DNA from 2 places in the Massilia sp. 9096 genome. Region 1 is predicted to be linked to the other one. Evidence: riboswitches for the same ligand, from Rfam matches in the RefSeq annotation. Region 1 holds a riboswitch; the other holds the start of a gene.
The links. Region 1 has a riboswitch for cobalamin ahead of FA90_RS01530 (TonB-dependent receptor). Riboswitches for the same ligand answer to the same signal wherever they lie in the genome.
Positions count from the first base shown of each region.

Region 2: it holds a riboswitch for cobalamin, as region 1 does, so the genes downstream of both, FA90_RS17920 (energy-coupling factor ABC transporter permease) here and FA90_RS01530 (TonB-dependent receptor) in region 1, are expected to answer to the same signal.

Region 1 is NZ_JQNN01000001.1:353,321-360,933, reverse strand. It holds gene FA90_RS01550 (ATP-binding protein) at 1-355, shown strand, start outside; gene FA90_RS01545 (thiol:disulfide interchange protein DsbA/DsbL) at 371-1,069, opposite strand; gene FA90_RS01540 (hypothetical protein) at 1,177-1,518, opposite strand; gene FA90_RS01535 (thiol:disulfide interchange protein DsbA/DsbL) at 1,547-2,209, opposite strand; gene FA90_RS01530 (TonB-dependent receptor) at 2,309-4,303, opposite strand; cobalamin riboswitch at 4,381-4,625, opposite strand; gene FA90_RS01525 (M1 family metallopeptidase) at 4,752-6,986, shown strand; gene FA90_RS01520 (hypothetical protein) at 7,016-7,613, shown strand, end outside.
Region 2 is NZ_JQNN01000001.1:4,137,565-4,145,177, forward strand. It holds gene FA90_RS17890 (precorrin-8X methylmutase) at 1-222, opposite strand, end outside; gene FA90_RS17895 (sirohydrochlorin chelatase) at 219-1,268, opposite strand; gene cobM (precorrin-4 C(11)-methyltransferase) at 1,265-2,056, opposite strand; gene FA90_RS17905 (energy-coupling factor ABC transporter ATP-binding protein) at 2,046-2,939, opposite strand; gene cbiQ (cobalt ECF transporter T component CbiQ) at 2,936-3,682, opposite strand; gene FA90_RS17915 (energy-coupling factor ABC transporter substrate-binding protein) at 3,672-4,031, opposite strand; gene FA90_RS17920 (energy-coupling factor ABC transporter permease) at 4,028-4,708, opposite strand; cobalamin riboswitch at 4,829-5,050, opposite strand; gene FA90_RS17925 (GntR family transcriptional regulator) at 5,154-5,867, opposite strand; gene FA90_RS17930 (alanine--glyoxylate aminotransferase family protein) at 6,085-7,302, shown strand; gene FA90_RS17935 (MFS transporter) at 7,459-7,613, shown strand, end outside.

The DNA.
Region 1 (7,613 bases):
CAGCCTGGACGGCGAGCGCCGGCTGCTCGCGCGCGCCCTCGGCAACCTGCTGCGCAACGCCCAGAAGTACGCCGCACGCCAGGTGGCCTTGAGCGCCCAGCGCGTCGGCGGCATGGTCGAGATCGCGGTCGACGACGATGGCCCCGGCATCCCCGAGGCCGAGCGCGAACGCGTGTTCGAGCCTTTCTACCGGCTCGACCGCAGCCGCGACCGCGCCACCGGCGGCTTCGGGCTGGGCCTGTCGATCGCGCGCAAGGCGGTGGTGCTGCACGGCGGCAGCCTGGCGGTCGAGGGCTCTCCGCTGGGCGGCGCGCGCTTCGTGATGCGCTTGCCGGACGGCGTGCTGGCGCAGTGAATCAGGGCGGCTCGGCTACTTCGCCTGCGCGGCCTTGGTCACGAGGCCGTCCGCCACCTCCAGCGTGGCCTTGAACAGGTCGTTGCGGTCGGGCGGATTGAAGTGCGCGCTCACGGTGGCCGGCGAAGTCTGGTAGCGTCCGTCGATCACCAGCGTCGGCGCCGACTCGACCTGGTAGCTGGCCATCACCTTGCCCAGCTGGCGCAGGCGGGTCTGTACGCCGAAGGTATTCCAGGCCTCCTGGAATTTGGCCGGATCGACGCCGATGCTCGCGCCGTTCTTGCCCATCCAGTCGAGGATGGCGCCATCCTCATGCAGATTGACGTGCTGCTTGTGCACCAGGTCGAAGATCTGGCCATGGATGGCGTCCGGCTTGCCCATCGCTTCCAGCGCCAGGTACAGGTGCGCTTCGGGATCGCTGGCGCCGCGCAAGGGAATGTGGATGCGGCGCAGCTGGATGCGCTCGCCTTCCTGCTTTGCCCACGCTTCGAGCTGCGGCTCGAGCGCATTGCACACCGGGCAGTGGTACATGAAGAACTCGATCACCTCGACCTTCTTGCCGGCCGCTTGCGTGGCCTGCGGCTGGGCCAGCGTGATGTAGTCGATGCCGTTGGCCGGGTTGGACGGCGAGGCGGATGTGGTGTGGAAGACGGCGGAGCCAGCCAGCAGGCACAGGCCGGCGGCGGCGAAACGCAGAGAATGCAGAGAACGCATGAATCATCCTTCGGTGGTGGGGTCCACCGAAGGATAGATGAAACGGATGGCTGAGTGAAGAACCGGGCGGCGGCTCAGTGACGGCTCAGTGACGGCTCAGTGACGGCTCAGTGACGGCGCACCACCGGCGGCTTCGGCGGGCCTTCCGGCGACACGTGCGTGATCGCGTAACCCAGGTGTTCCCACCAGTGATCGCGCGAACGCACGGTGACCAGGCATTGCTTGTCGATCGAGCCGGCGAACACCGGATCCGGGCACTTGTTCGTCATCATCGCGTAGCGCTGGTTTTCGGCGTTCACCAGCGCGACGCACAGCCAGAAGACGACGCCAAGCAGCAGCACCGCCAGGCCCCAGGCCCAGTGGTTGACGTGGCTGGTCTCGTACAAATCCTCGTCTTCCGGCTTGGACTTGTCGTAGATCCGCAGGATCTTGCCTTCGACATTGCTCATCGCTTGCTCTTCTCGACTTCGTTAAGGGTTATTTGGTCTTGGCCGCCCGCGCCACCAGCACGTCCATCACCTGCAGGGTTGCCGGGAACAGCTGCATCTCGTCGTTGACCTTCAGGGAACCCTGCAGCACCGACGGCGAGGTCATGTACTTGCCGTCGATGACCACGGCCGGCACGCCGTCGATCTTGTAGTCGTTCACGATCTGCGGCAGGCGGTGCAGCCTGGTCATCACGCCGAACGAATTCCATGCGTTCAGGAAGGTCTTCTGGTCCACGCCGTTCTTGGACACCCAGTCGATGATCGCCTTGTCGTCGAACAGGCGGACGTGCTGGACGTGGACGGCGTTGAACACCTTCTGGTGCATGTCACCCAGGCGGCCCAGCGCTTCGAGCGTCAGGTACAGGTGCGCCTCGGGATCGTTGGCGCCCTGGGCCGGCAGCGGGATGCGCTTGAGCAGGATATTGTCGCCCTGCTTTTTGACCCACTGCTCGAACGACGGTTCCAGGCGATTGCAGTGCGGGCAGTGGTACATGAAGAACTCGATCACCTCGACCTTCTTGCCGACCTGCTGCACCGGTTGCGGCTGGGCGAGCGTCACGTACTCGACACCGTTTTTCGGGTCGGTCGGCGAGGCAAACGCGGTGCTGGCGACGAGGCTGGCGGCGATCAGGGCGAAACGCAGGGCACGCATAGTAATCCTTCTGGTGGTGTTAAGTTGGGAAACGACCGCGAGATTACCACTTTTTATGCGTTCCGCCTTAGTCCTGGCTTAGTTTGCCCCCGTTCGGGCTCAGAACGCGTAACGCACCGACAGCTTCATCTGGCGCCCATCGCTCGGATAAATGCCGTCCTGGCAACCGAACGCATTGCTGAAATAATGGCGGTCGGCCAGGTTCAGCCCTGACAGCGCCAGTTCCCAGCGGTTCAGCTGTAGCGCATAGCGCGCGTCCAGCGTCGCGTAGCCGGGCACGTGCGCCGGGCAGCTGTTGTCGAAGTCGCTGCCGTAGCGCTGGTGGTCGACGAATTGCGCACCGGCGTCCACGGTCTGGTTGGCGGTCGGCTGCCAGGCCAGGCGCACGGTCAGCACGTTCTTCGGCACCAGCACCATTTCACGCCCGGCGTTCGGGCCATCGGTGAAGCGGGCGACCACGTGCTGCAGGTGGGCGGTGGCGCGCCAGCCGGCGGCCAGCCGGGCTTCGCCGTCGAGCTCGAAGCCTTCGCGCTCGGTCGGATCCAAATTGGTGTTGGCGCCGAACGGGGCGTACGCCGTCGGGGTCGGATCGAAGAAGATCTCGTTGTCCAGCTTGTGGCGGAAGGCGCGCAGGGTCAGCTTGCGTGCCTCGTCGCCGACGCTGGCGCCCAGCTCGACGTCGTGCGAGGTCTGTCCCTTCAGGATGGCGCCGTTGGCGGTGTAGCTGTTTTCGTCGACGTTGGCCACGCGGTAGCTCTGCCCCGCCTTGCCGTAGACTTCCAGCAGCGGCAGCGGCTTGAGGCTGGCTTGGGCTTCCCAGGCGTTCTGCGACTGCGCGGTGCTTTGCGCAGAGCCGGGCGACAGCGCATCGCTGTAGTCCTTGTCGAACAGTTCGTGGCGCGCGCCGATGGCCAGGCGGCCGTCGTGGGCGGGGTCGAAACGCAGCGCGTCGTGCAGGTAGACCGCTTTCGAGCTCTGGCTGGCGTCGGCCAGCGAGTAGTCGGAGGTGGTCTTGCGCTTCCAGCGGATCAGGTCGATGCCGCCGACCAGCTCGTTGCCCATGCCGGCCACCTGCGTGCGCCAGCGCGCGCGCGGGGAGAGCTGGTCCTGGCGGCTGTCGTAGGCGCCGACCGAGGGGTAGTCGGTCGACAGGTAGTTGGAACGCGCGTTGCGCTCGCGGTGCGACAGCTCGGCGGCCAGGTCGACGTCGCCGGCGCGGACTTCGCCGAAGGCGGTGATGCGGTCGGTATTGAGCGCGCCAAAGTCGAGCGGCGTCTTGGTCCGGCGCGGATCGGCTTCGAACTCGGCCAGGGTCAGCGAACCCGGCAGGCGCGAATCCTGGCGCGCGCTTTCCACGCGGATGCCGACCCGGCCGCCTTCGAAGCGGGTCTGCAGGCCCAGGCTCATGCTGTCCTGGTCGAAGGCGCTGTTGGCGCGGTAGTTCTGGGTGCCCTGGCGCATCACCGACAGGTCGGCCGCGATCGGTCCGGTGACTTGCGACAGCGCGGCGCGCACGTCGTGCTCGTGGAATTGGCCGCCTTCCGCGAACACCGAGCCGTGCAGGCCCGGCTGCTGCGCGCGGCGCGTGAAGATCTGGATCACGCCGCCGGTCGCGCCTTCGCCGAACAGCACGCTGTTGCCGCCGCGCGTGATCTCGATGTGGTCGACGGTGTCGATCGGGATGGTGGAGAGCACGGTGTTGGACAGCTCGTTCTCGTTCAGGCGCACGCCGTCGACGAAGATCACCATGTTCTGCGCGCTGTTGGTGCCGAAGCCGCCCAGGTCGAGGCCGAAGTCGGGCGAGCCGTCCAGGCTCTGGCGGCCGAACACGCCGCCGATCTTGCGGATGGCGGCATTGACGTCGTTCACGCCGGCGCGGCGGATGTCGTTCTGGGTGATCACGGTCGAGCCGATCGGCGTGGATGCGGCATCGCCCGGGAAGCGCGCACCGGTGACGACGACGGTCGATGGGGCCGACGAGGGGGCCAAATCCTGGGCGCCGGCTTGGGCTGCGAGGATGGACATGGAGATGGCGCAGGCCAGCGCGAGCGGCCTGATGGCCGGCTTGGCGCCGGTGGCAACAGCAGAATTCATTGGATGCTTTACAAGTGACAAGTTGGCCGGCGCGCGTCCCCGCATGCTGGCTCGAACGGAAGCGCTTCCTTCATGAAGCCGCTTCCCCCTGTCCTGGCCGGTATCCGGGCTTGCAAGACGGACCGTTCCACCTTCCCATGCTTGCGCACAGTGGTCGTCGGAACGGCCAGCCGCATACGACGCGCGGCGCTTGCTTACCGTTGCGGGGGCAGCACACGTTGGCGTTCGCCCGTGGGGCGGCGCGCCGTGTTTCCCGCTCACTATATTGATGAGGCTGCGCGCGCAGAACGCGCACGCGGGCACCAGAACCGGGCAATTATAACCTTGCCAAGCCGGAGGGCCGGCGGTGTTGCGCTTTTTCGCCGTCAATTCACGTAAATTTTGGAAACTTTGCAGCAATCTCGCATATAGTGTCGCGATAACAATATCTTTGTTTGGGGGTTTGCGAATGAGATTGCGTTTCAAGCGAATCAAAGCGGGCGCCGTGTACGTCCTGCTGGCAGCCGGCGGGGCGGTTACCGCCGACCTGCTGGCCCAGGGCGGCGCCCCATCCGCGGCGCCCCCGGCCACCGTACCGGCACAGCTGCCGGCCCAGTCGCCGGACGGCATCGCACTGGCCGCGCCCGACGCCGCCGTGGTCAGCGTGCCCAGCAGCCCGGATGCCTGGGGCGGCGCGCGCACCGGCCAGGAAGCGACGCTGTCGGACCGCGTGGTCAGCTACGACATCGACGCCACCCTCGACCCGGACAAGCACGTGGTCGACGGCCGCGAAAAGCTGACCTGGCGCAACCGCAGCAACGTGCCGGTGAAAAGCGTCTACCTGCACCTGTACATGAACGCCTTCGAAGGGATGGGCTCGACCTTCCTGACCGAGAAGCGCGTGCGCGACAGCCAGTTCCGCTCCGGCGTCGACATCAAGGAAGGCGAATGGGGCCACATCGCCTTGAACCGCGTCAGCCAGGGCGGCGCGCCGGTGCCGTGGATGTTCGTCCACCCCGACAACGGCCCGGCCAGCGACCACACCGTGGTCCGTTTCGACCTGCCGGCCGCGGTTCTGCCTAACGCATCGACGCTGCTCGACATCGACTTTCGCACCCAGCTGCCGCGCGTGATGGCGCGCACCGGCTACTTCGGCAGCTTCCACCTGGTCGGCCAGTGGTTCCCCAAGATCGGCGTGCTGGAACTGCCGGGCGAGCGCGGCGCCACCGCCCCGCGCTGGAACGTGCACGAATTCCACCTGAATTCCGAGTTCTATGCGGACTTCGGCCTGTACGACGTGCGCTTGACCACGCCCAAGGCGTACACGGTCGGCGCCGTCGGCGAACTGCAAGGCGCCCCGGTCGAAAAGAACGGCATGGTCACGCGCCGCTTCGTGCAGGGCGACGTGCACGACTTCGCCTGGACCGCCGACAAACGCACCGCCAAGCCGATCGTCGACACCTGGACCGGCCCCGGCAGCCCGAAGGTGAACATCACCGTGCTGTATCCGCCCGAGTACGCGGCCAGCGCCGGCCCGGCGCTGCAGGCGACCAAGGATTCGCTGACCTTTTTCTCCAACACGCTCGGTCCCTATCCCTATAAGACCGTGACCGTGGTGATCCCGCCCTACAACGCGGAAGAAGCCGGCGGCATGGAATACCCGACCTTCTTCACCGCCGAAGGCTATCGCAACGCCGACCCGGACACGGCCACGCGCTTCGAACTCGACTTCGTCACCATCCACGAATTCGGCCACGGCTACTTCTACGGCCTGCTGGCCTCGAACGAGTTCGAAGAGCCGATGCTGGACGAAGGCTTGAACGAGTACTGGGACCTGCGCATGCTGCGCGCGCGCGGCCAGGACCTCCACCTCGCCACCCCCTTCCTGAAAAAGATCGGCTTCGCGCCCGCGGTCACGCCCTTCGCCATGGAGCGCGGCGGCATGCCTCGCCTCGAGCCGGCCGACCCGCTCGGCCAGAACGCCTGGGACCGGCTGCAGGACATCGGCCCGGTCTACTCGCGTACCGCGGTCACGATGCGCGACCTCGAAGCGCGCATCGGCAAGGAGCCGATGGAGCGCGCCTTCAAGGAGTACTACCGCCGCTGGCACTTCCGCCACCCGGGCATCGCCGACCTGCGCGAGACCCTGGCCGAAGTCACCGGCCAGCGCGCCGCGGTCGAGCAGGTGTTCGCGCAGCAGGTGACCGCCGCCACCCGCGTCGACGACCGCATCGCGGCGCTCACCAGCCGCGAGGAACTGCCGCTGCCCGGCACCCGTCAGGTCGGCGGCGCCTGGGTCGAGGACAAGCAGAAAGACCTCGACAAGCGCATCGACAAGGCGCGCGAGGACTGGAAGAAGGCGCATCCGAAGGCGGCCGAAGGCACGGGCCCCTACCCGTTCCGCACCGAAGTGACGGTGCGCCGCAATGGCGCCAGCGTGCCGCAGACGCTGCTCGTGAAATTCGCCGACGGCACCAGCGAGATCGTGCGCTGGGACGCCAGCGAGAATTGGCACAAGTTCAGCTGGATCAAGCCGGCCAAGGCGGTGTCGGCCGAGCTCGACCCGCAGCGCATCCACTACCTCGACGTCAGCAAACTGAACGACAGCCGCACCGTCGAGCTTGATGCCAGCGCGTCGCGCCGCTGGGGCTGGGATTTCTCGGCCATCGTCGAAGCCCTGTTCTCCCTGATCGCGAGCGTATGATGAGCCTGCACACCCTCGATACCCCCTCCATGGCCCCGCACCACGCCGGCAACCTGCGCCGGCCGACCGCGTTGCGCACCGTCGTCGCGGCGATCCGCTCGGCCCTGCAATGGCGCCTGCTGCTGTGGTGGCTGCTCCTGCTGGCGCTGCCGACCTTCGTCGCCAGCCTGCCGATGTGGCAGATGCTGGGCGATTCTCTCGACCACTCGATCTACGCGCCCCGGCTGGCCCAGGCGCTCGACGGCCTGGCCGTGTCCGACCTGATGACCGGCGCGCGCGAGCACTACGCCAGCGCGCTCGGCGCCGGCGCCATCGTCGCCGCGCTGCTGACGCTGCTGCTGTCGCCGCTGCTGGCCTCGATGACCCTTGCGGCCGCGCGCGCGCGCGACCGGCTCGGCTTCCTGCCGCTGCTGGCGTCGGGTGCGCAAGGTTACGGCCGCATGCTGCGCATGCTGATCGTGGCGATCGTCCCGCTCGGCATCGCCGCCGTGCTCGCCGGCGTGGTCACGCACCTGGCCAGCAAGAGCGCCGAGACCGCGCTGCTGGAAGGCGACGCGGTGCACGCCTCGCACGTCGCGCTGGGCATCAGCGCGGTGCTGCTGCTGCTGGCCCACGCCACCGTCGACA
Region 2 (7,613 bases), 3.8 Mb from region 1:
CAGCATCGCCTGGATCCCGGCCTCGACCGCGTCCGGGTGGAAAGCGGTGAGACCGTTGAAATCGAAGTCGGCGTTCGCGTGGATCATGCGGCGCACGATCGGCCACTGCGCCTCGGTGTAGGCATGCGGGCCGACCTCGGCGTCGATGATCGCGAAGCTGTCGTGCTCGATCGCCTGGCCGGCGCGCGTCAGCTGTTCGGTGACGGTGTTCACGGTGCTCATGCGCCCTGGCCTTCGGTGTGTGGAAGGGCGTGCACGTGGTCGTGGTCGTGGTCGTGGTGCGCGTGTGCGTGCTCATGCCCATGCGCGTGGTCGTGCTCATGCGCGTGGCCGTGCTCGTGCTTGTGCGTTTGCTCGTGCGTGTGCGCGGGTGCATGCGCATGCTCGTGCGTATGCGCGTGCGAGTGGCCGTGGCCCATGTCGTGGGCGATCTCGCGGTAGCTGCAGCCGTCGCACGGCAGGCGGCTGTCCGGCACGCCCGCGCGCAGGTCGGCCACGCGCTGGTCCATCAATTCGAAGATCTCCTTCTCGAAGCCGAAGTGCTCGCCGCAGAAGAAGCGCACCTGCGGATACTGGCTGCGCAGGTGCTCGACCTGGCGGTGGATGCGCTGCATCAGCGTGCCGGTGTACAGGTAGTACGGCAGCACCACGACCTGGCGCATGCCCAGCAACACCTGGCGCTGCACCACCTTTTCCAGGCGTGGCCAGGTGATGCCGGTAAACGCCAGGTCGACCAGCTCGTGGTCGCCCTCTTCCAGCAGCCAGCGCGCCATCTTCGCCATCTCGCCGTTGGCGCCGCGGTCGGACGAGCCGCGCCCCAGCACCACCACGCCGGTGGTGGTCGGATCCGGCATGTCCAGCGCATTCATCGCCTTGCGCAGGCGGCGCTTCAGGATCGCCAGGATCGGGTCGCAGGCGGTCAGGTGCGGCGCCAGCAGGATCTCGGTCTGCGGGCAGGCCAGGCGCGCCTGCTCGACCGCTTCCGGGATCTCCATCTTGACGTGGCCGGCCGCATTCAGGATCAGCGGCACCACCAGCACGCGGTTCGACGTGCGGGCCGCATCGAGCAGCGCGGCGTTCAGCTCGGGCGGCGCGAATTCGATGAAGCACAGCTCGATGCGCAGCTCGGGGCGGCGCGCGCGCCATTGCGCGGTGAAGTCGCGGATTTCCTGGTTGCCGGAATCCTCGCGCGAGCCATGGCCGACGATGAGGATGGTGTCGCCGGCGCCGATTGCATGCGCCGGGGCTGCTTGCATCATGATGTTCATGCGCTCGCCTTTCTGAAACGGTGGGTGAATGTGGGGTCGTACAGCTTGGAGCGCACCAGCGTCTCCCAATGCAGCGCGCCGAGCGTGGGGCTGGCGACGATCATCGCCTGGCTGGCCACGCCGGCTTCGCGGCACAGGCCCTTGATCGTGGCCAGCGTGCCGCGGATGATCTTTTCCTCGCCCGGCCAGCTGGCCTTGTGCACGACCAGCATCGGCGATTCTTCCGGCCAGCCGGCCGCGCGCAGCGCCGCCTCGACCTTGTACATCAGCGTGATCGACAGGAAGATGCAGATCGTGGTGCGGTGCGCGGCCAGGCTGGCCAGGTCTTCGCCTTCGGGCATCGGGGTGCGGCCTTCGACGCGCGTGAGGATCACGGTCTGCGTGACTTCGGGCAGCGTCATCGATTCGCCGGCGGCGGCCATCGATGCCATCGCCGAGGACACGCCGGGCACCACGGCCCACTCGATGCCTTCGACCGTGAGCGGGCGCGCCATCTCGATCAGCGCGCCGTACAGGCCGGGGTCGCCGGTCTGCAGGCGCACCACGGTCGCGTGGGTGCGCGCCTGGTCGACCAGCCAGGCGGTCATCTCCTCGAGCGTCATGTCCTTCGAGTCGCGGATGACGCAGCCGGGCGGCGCGTACAGCGTGGCGGCGCGGTCGACCAGCGAGCCGGCGAACAGGATCGCGCCGGCCTGGGCCAGCAGCTTCTGGCCCTTGACGGTGACCAGTTCGGGGTCGCCGGGACCGGCGCCGACGAACCAGACCTTGCCCAACGTTTCAGATGTCATGCGGTGTGTTCTCCTCGGTTACGCCCTGGGCGCTCATCGGCAGCGCGCGCAGCATGTCCAGCACCGCCTCGACGCTGCGCGGGCCCGGGCCGGGCGGCAGCACGCGGCGCGCCACCAGCTGGGCGTGCAGCGCCAGCGCGGACGGCAATCTCTGGCCGGCGGCGTCGAGCGCGGCGGCGTCGTGCGCGACCTGGGCAGCCGGCCCGGAGGCGATGCAGCGCCCGCCGGCCATCAGGTGGATCTCGTCGGCCCAGGCGTAGGCGAAGTCGATGTCGTGGGTCGACAGCAGGATCGTCACGCCGCGCGCCGCCAGGCGCTCCAGCAGCGCGGCCAGCTCCAGCTGCATCGGCGCGTCCAGGCCGGCCATCGGCTCGTCCAGCAGCAGCACCTGGGGCTCCATCGCCAGCACGCCGGCGATGCAGACGCGCTTCTTCTGGCCGAAGCTCAGGTGGTGCACGGCGCGCCGGGCATGCTCGCGCAGGCCGACCGCATCGAGCGCGGACGCCACGCGCGCACGCACGGTGGCCGCGTCCAGGCCGAGGTTGAGCGGGCCGAACGATACGTCTTCCTCGACCTGGGCCGAAAACAGCTGGCGCTCCGGATTCTGGAACACCAGGCCGACATTGCGGCGCAGCTCGGCCAGGCCCTTGCGGCCGTAGTCGACCGGGCGGCCGTTCCACAGCACGCATCCGGCGCTCGGGCGCAGCAGGCCGTTCAGGTGCTGCAGCACGGTGGTCTTACCCGCGCCGTTCGCGCCCAGCAGCGCATGGCGGTGGCCGCGCGCCAGCGCCAGGCTGCAGCCGCGCAGGCCGGCGCTGCCCTCAGTGCTGCCATCAGCGAAGACATGGTCGACGTTTTGCAGTTGCAGCAGGGGCGTCGTCACAGGCCAGCCCCCCAGCGATCGGCGAGCGCGATCGCCAGCAGCGCCGCGCCGGCGAGCAGCGCGTTGCGGTTCTGGCGGCGCGCCCTGGGAAAATCGGCGGGCAGGAAGCGCAGCGTGCCCTGGTAGGCGCGCGCATCGGCCGCCATTTGAAGAGCCGCGGCGCGCTGCCAGACCTGCACCGCCATCTGCCCGATCAGCAGCGCCATCGAACGCCAGCCGTGGCGCCAGCCGCCGTAGCCCAGGCGCGCCTGTTGCGCGGTGACGCCGTCATCCCAGGCCTGGCGCAGCACGAACAACATGCGGTAGCACAGCGCCATCAGGTCGAGCAGCAGCTCGGGCGTACGCAGGCGGCGCAGCAGCGCGAACAGGTCGGGCATGGGGGTGGTCAAGGTCAGGCCGAGCAGCGCCGCCAGCACGGCCAGCGAGCGCAGCGCGCTGCGTGCAACCGTCGGCAGCATCGCCGCGTTCCAGTGCCAGGCGCCGTCCGCACCGGGCGACACCAGCATCGTCAGGCAGGACAGCAGCAGGAACCCGAGCGGCGCCAGCAACACGCCAAAGTAGGTGCGCACCGGTACGCGCGCGCCCAGCAGCGTCGCCTGCATCAAGAGCAATGCGAGCAGCGCCAGTGCGCCCGGGCCGGCCGCGATCCAGGCCGCGCCGACGCCGGCCAGCGCCAGCAGCGCTTTCGCGGAGGGCGCGACATCCAGCCAGCGGCTGGCGTAGGCGGCGGCTTCAATCCGCACGATGCTCCCGCGGCGCTTCTGCTGCCGATGCTGCGGCCGTCGCCGTCGCCGGTGCCTGCGCGCGCTCGCGCGCGACCGACAGGCCGAGCCAGTAGCCGATCACGCCGGCGCCGATGGCCGCCTGCAGCGCGAACAGCAGCGACGCGATCTCGTCGCTCGCCGGCGTGAACACCGGCGAAAACCACGGCCGGTAGCCGGGCGCGATGGTGCCGATGGCTTGCTGTGCGCGGTCGTCGGACCCGCCGAACAGCGCTGTTCCCGGCGTGCCCGGCGTTGCGCCGATCAGCCACAGCGGCAGCACGGTCACGAGCACGATCACCGCCCACGTCAGCCAGGTGCGCGCTTTCATGTGCCCTCCCGCGCGCGCAGCGACATCACCGGCAGCGCACGCAGCTCGTGCGCATTGAAGCGCGCCATCGCGTTCACCACCAGCACCGTCAACAAGCCTTCGCTGATCGCGATCGGCACCTGGGTCAGCGCGAAGATGCCGGCGAATTTCAGGAACGAGACCTGGAAGCCGCCGACCGCATCGGGAAAGGCCAGGGCCAGCTGGGCGGAGGTCGTCACGTACGTCGCCAGGTCGCCCAGGCAGGCCGCCAGGAACACGGCGACGGAGCGGGACAAGCCGAGCGCGCCCACCGCGCGGAACACGCCATACGAGACGAACGGGCCGACGATCGCCATCGAAAACACGTTGGCGCCGAGCGTGGTGATGCCGCCATGCGCCATCAGGAGCGCCTGGAACAGCAACACGACGAAGCCGACCGGCACCATCGCCGCGGGGCCGAACAACAAGGCGCCCAGGCCCACGCCGGTCGGATGCGAACAGCTGCCGGTCACCGACGGCAGCTTCAGCGCCGACAGCAGGAACGCGAACGCCGCCGCCACGCCGAGCAGCATGCGCCGCTCGGGATGTGCCTGCAAGCTGCGCCCCATCGAGCGCAGGCCCCAGGCCAGGAAAGGAAGGGATACGGCAGTCCAGCCGAGCGCGTGCGCGGGCGGCAGAAAGCCTTCCATGATGTGCATTCGAAACCTCCCGTCGAATGGTCATAAAGGCACCAAACAAACGGGGAGGCAGGGACGGCCGACGAGGGACGGGTGCGGGCACGCGACGCAAGTCGACAGCGCTTCCCGTCACCCCGGGGAATGGTGCTGGCTTGTTTGGGCCGGTATTCTGGCTCGCCGTCATCCTTCTCCGGGCCTTCCCGCGATCTTGTCGTCGCAGTGGCATATGACCGGAGTCGTCAGGCTTACAGCAGCGGGGGCTGCACCGGAATGGCCGCGTTCGAAGTGGACGCGGAGTCACCGGTTTCCCGTTTAACGCCAGCTCCCGGGCGGGAGTGGCGCACCCAAGGTCGAGATATTACACGGATGAGGGAGGGGGTGCCAGTATTGCTCGGCCAAAGCGTGGCGGCGGCGCCATCCTCGAGGGCGCGGTCCGGGCTGATGACGGCACCGGCGCCGTGCGATGCTAGTCGCCCACGCTCGAGGGCATGTCCATCACCGCGTCGCGCTTGTCCAGCAGGTGCTGGCGCAGGATGGCGCCGAGGCGCTTGCCGTCGCGCGCTTCCAGCGCCTCGATCATCTCTTCGTGGTCGTGGGCCGCCCGGTCCCATTTGCCGGACTTGAAATTCGACTTGAAACGCAGCGCCTGGAGCCGCCGGTTGACGCTCAGGTAAGTCTGGCGCAGGACCGAATTGCGCGCGGCCTCGTTGATCTTGTCGTGGATCGCCTGGTTGCGGCTGTAATACCCGGGCAAGTCGTTCTGCGCCTTGCAGGTCAACATGGCGTAGTGCAGCGCCTTGATCTCGGCGATCTCCCCTTCGCTGATGCGCTCGCAGGCCAGCTCGCCGGCCAACGCTTCCAGGCCGCTCATGACTTCGAAGGTCTCGCGGACTTCGGTCGTCGACATCTTGTAGACCGAGGCGCCGCGGTTGGGCGAAATCTCGACCAGCCCTTCGACCGCCAATGCCTTGAGCGCCTCGCGCAGGGGCGTGCGCGAGATGCCCATCGTTTCGCACAATTCGCGCTCGTTGAGCTTGGTACCGGGTGCGAATACCGCTTCGACGATCAAATGGCGCAGGTGCTCGACGACGCTGTCGTGCAGATGCTGGCGCGCCAGCCTGGGGACGGCCAGTCCGGCCGCTACGGAGCCGGCTTGCGGCTCGATCACTGAATTTTGCATACAAAACCTTAGCTTGCTTTTCGCTGTTATTTTAACATGCGAGGTTTTCAGATCTGCGTCCGCACGTCCTTACACCTGACGTAACACGGTTGTCATCTGCAAAAGTTACTGTTCAGTATTGCCTCGAAATAAACCTTTACCTTCGCCGAAACAGGGTCTAGACTCGTTTTGCATGCAAAATACAAAATGAATCAATCACTGATTTTTTGGAGGCACCATGTTGAAACTGGATTTCCACCCCGCCGGCCGTCACTTCCTGCAGATCCCTGGCCCCAGCCCGGTCCCGGACCGCATCCTGCGCGCCATGAGCTACCCGACCATCGACCACCGCGGCCCGGAATTCGGCGCGCTCGGTCTGCAGGTCCTGGCAGGCATCAAGCAGATCTTCAAGACCGAGCAGCCGGTCGTGATCTATCCGGCCTCCGGCACCGGCGCGTGGGAAGCGGCGCTGACCAATACCCTGAGCCCGGGTGACCACGTGCTGATGTACGAGACCGGCCACTTCGCCACCCTGTGGAAGAAGATGGCCGAGGCGCTCGGCCTGAAGCCGGAATTCCTCGGCTTGCCCGGCATCGAAGGCTGGCGCCGCGGCGTGCAGGCCGACATGATCGAAGCGCGCCTGCGCCAGGACGCCGCGCACGAGATCAAGGCCGTGTGCGTGGTCCACAACGAAACCTCGACCGGCGTCACCTCGAACATCGCCGCGGTCCGCAAGGCCATCGACAACGCCGGCCACCCTGCCCTGCTGCTGGTCGACACGATTTCCGGCCTGGCCTCGGCCGATTACCGCCATGACGAGTGGGGCGTCGACGTCACCGTCTCCGGTTCGCAAAAAGGCCTGATGCTGCCGCCGGGGATCAGCTTCAACGCGGTCTCGAAAAAGGCGCTCGCCGCCAGCAAGAGCGCGAAACTGCCGAAGGCGTTCTGGGGCTGGCACGAGATCATCGAGATGAACGCCACCGGCTACTGGCCATACACGCCGAACACCAACCTGCTGTACGGCCTGGCCGAAGCGCTCGACATGATCCTGGGCGAGGGCCTGGACAACACCTTCGCGCGCCACGAACGTCTGGCGCATGCCTGCCGCACGGCGGTCAAGGCATGGGGGCTCGAGATCCAGTGCCTTGACCCCGCCGTGTATTCGCCGGTGCTGACCGGCGTCGTGATGCCCGAGGGGATCGATGCCGACCAGGTCCGCAAGATCATCTACGAGCGTTTCGACATGTCGCTCGGGACCGGCCTGGGCAAGTTGAAAGGCAGGATGTTCCGCATCGGTCACCTGGGCGAAGCGAACGACCTGACCCTGATGGCCACCCTGGCCGGCTGCGAAATGGGCCTGAAACTGGCGGGCGTGCCGCTCGCCGGCAGCGGCGTGCAGGCGGCGATGGAAGCGCTCACCGCGCAGGAACGGCAGGTCGACCTGAAGGCGGCTTGAAGCAGCGAGAAGTACAGAAGCGGTATTGAGGCAGCAAATGGCGTCGGCGCGGACACGATCTGCGCCGGCAAAGTCACATATGCAATTCGTGCCCCGGACAGATCCCGCAGAGGACGTCGCCTGCGCCGCGACAGCCGGCACCAACTGGAGACACCCATGAAATTCCTGCGTTTGCGGCCAACCAGCGTCGTGCTATTGATGCTGTGTTTCATGTATTTCATCACCTATCTGGACCGCGTCAACGTCAGCACCGCCTCGTCCGGGTTCGGCAAGGAATTCAACCTGTCGAAAACCGAGATCGGCCTGGTCTT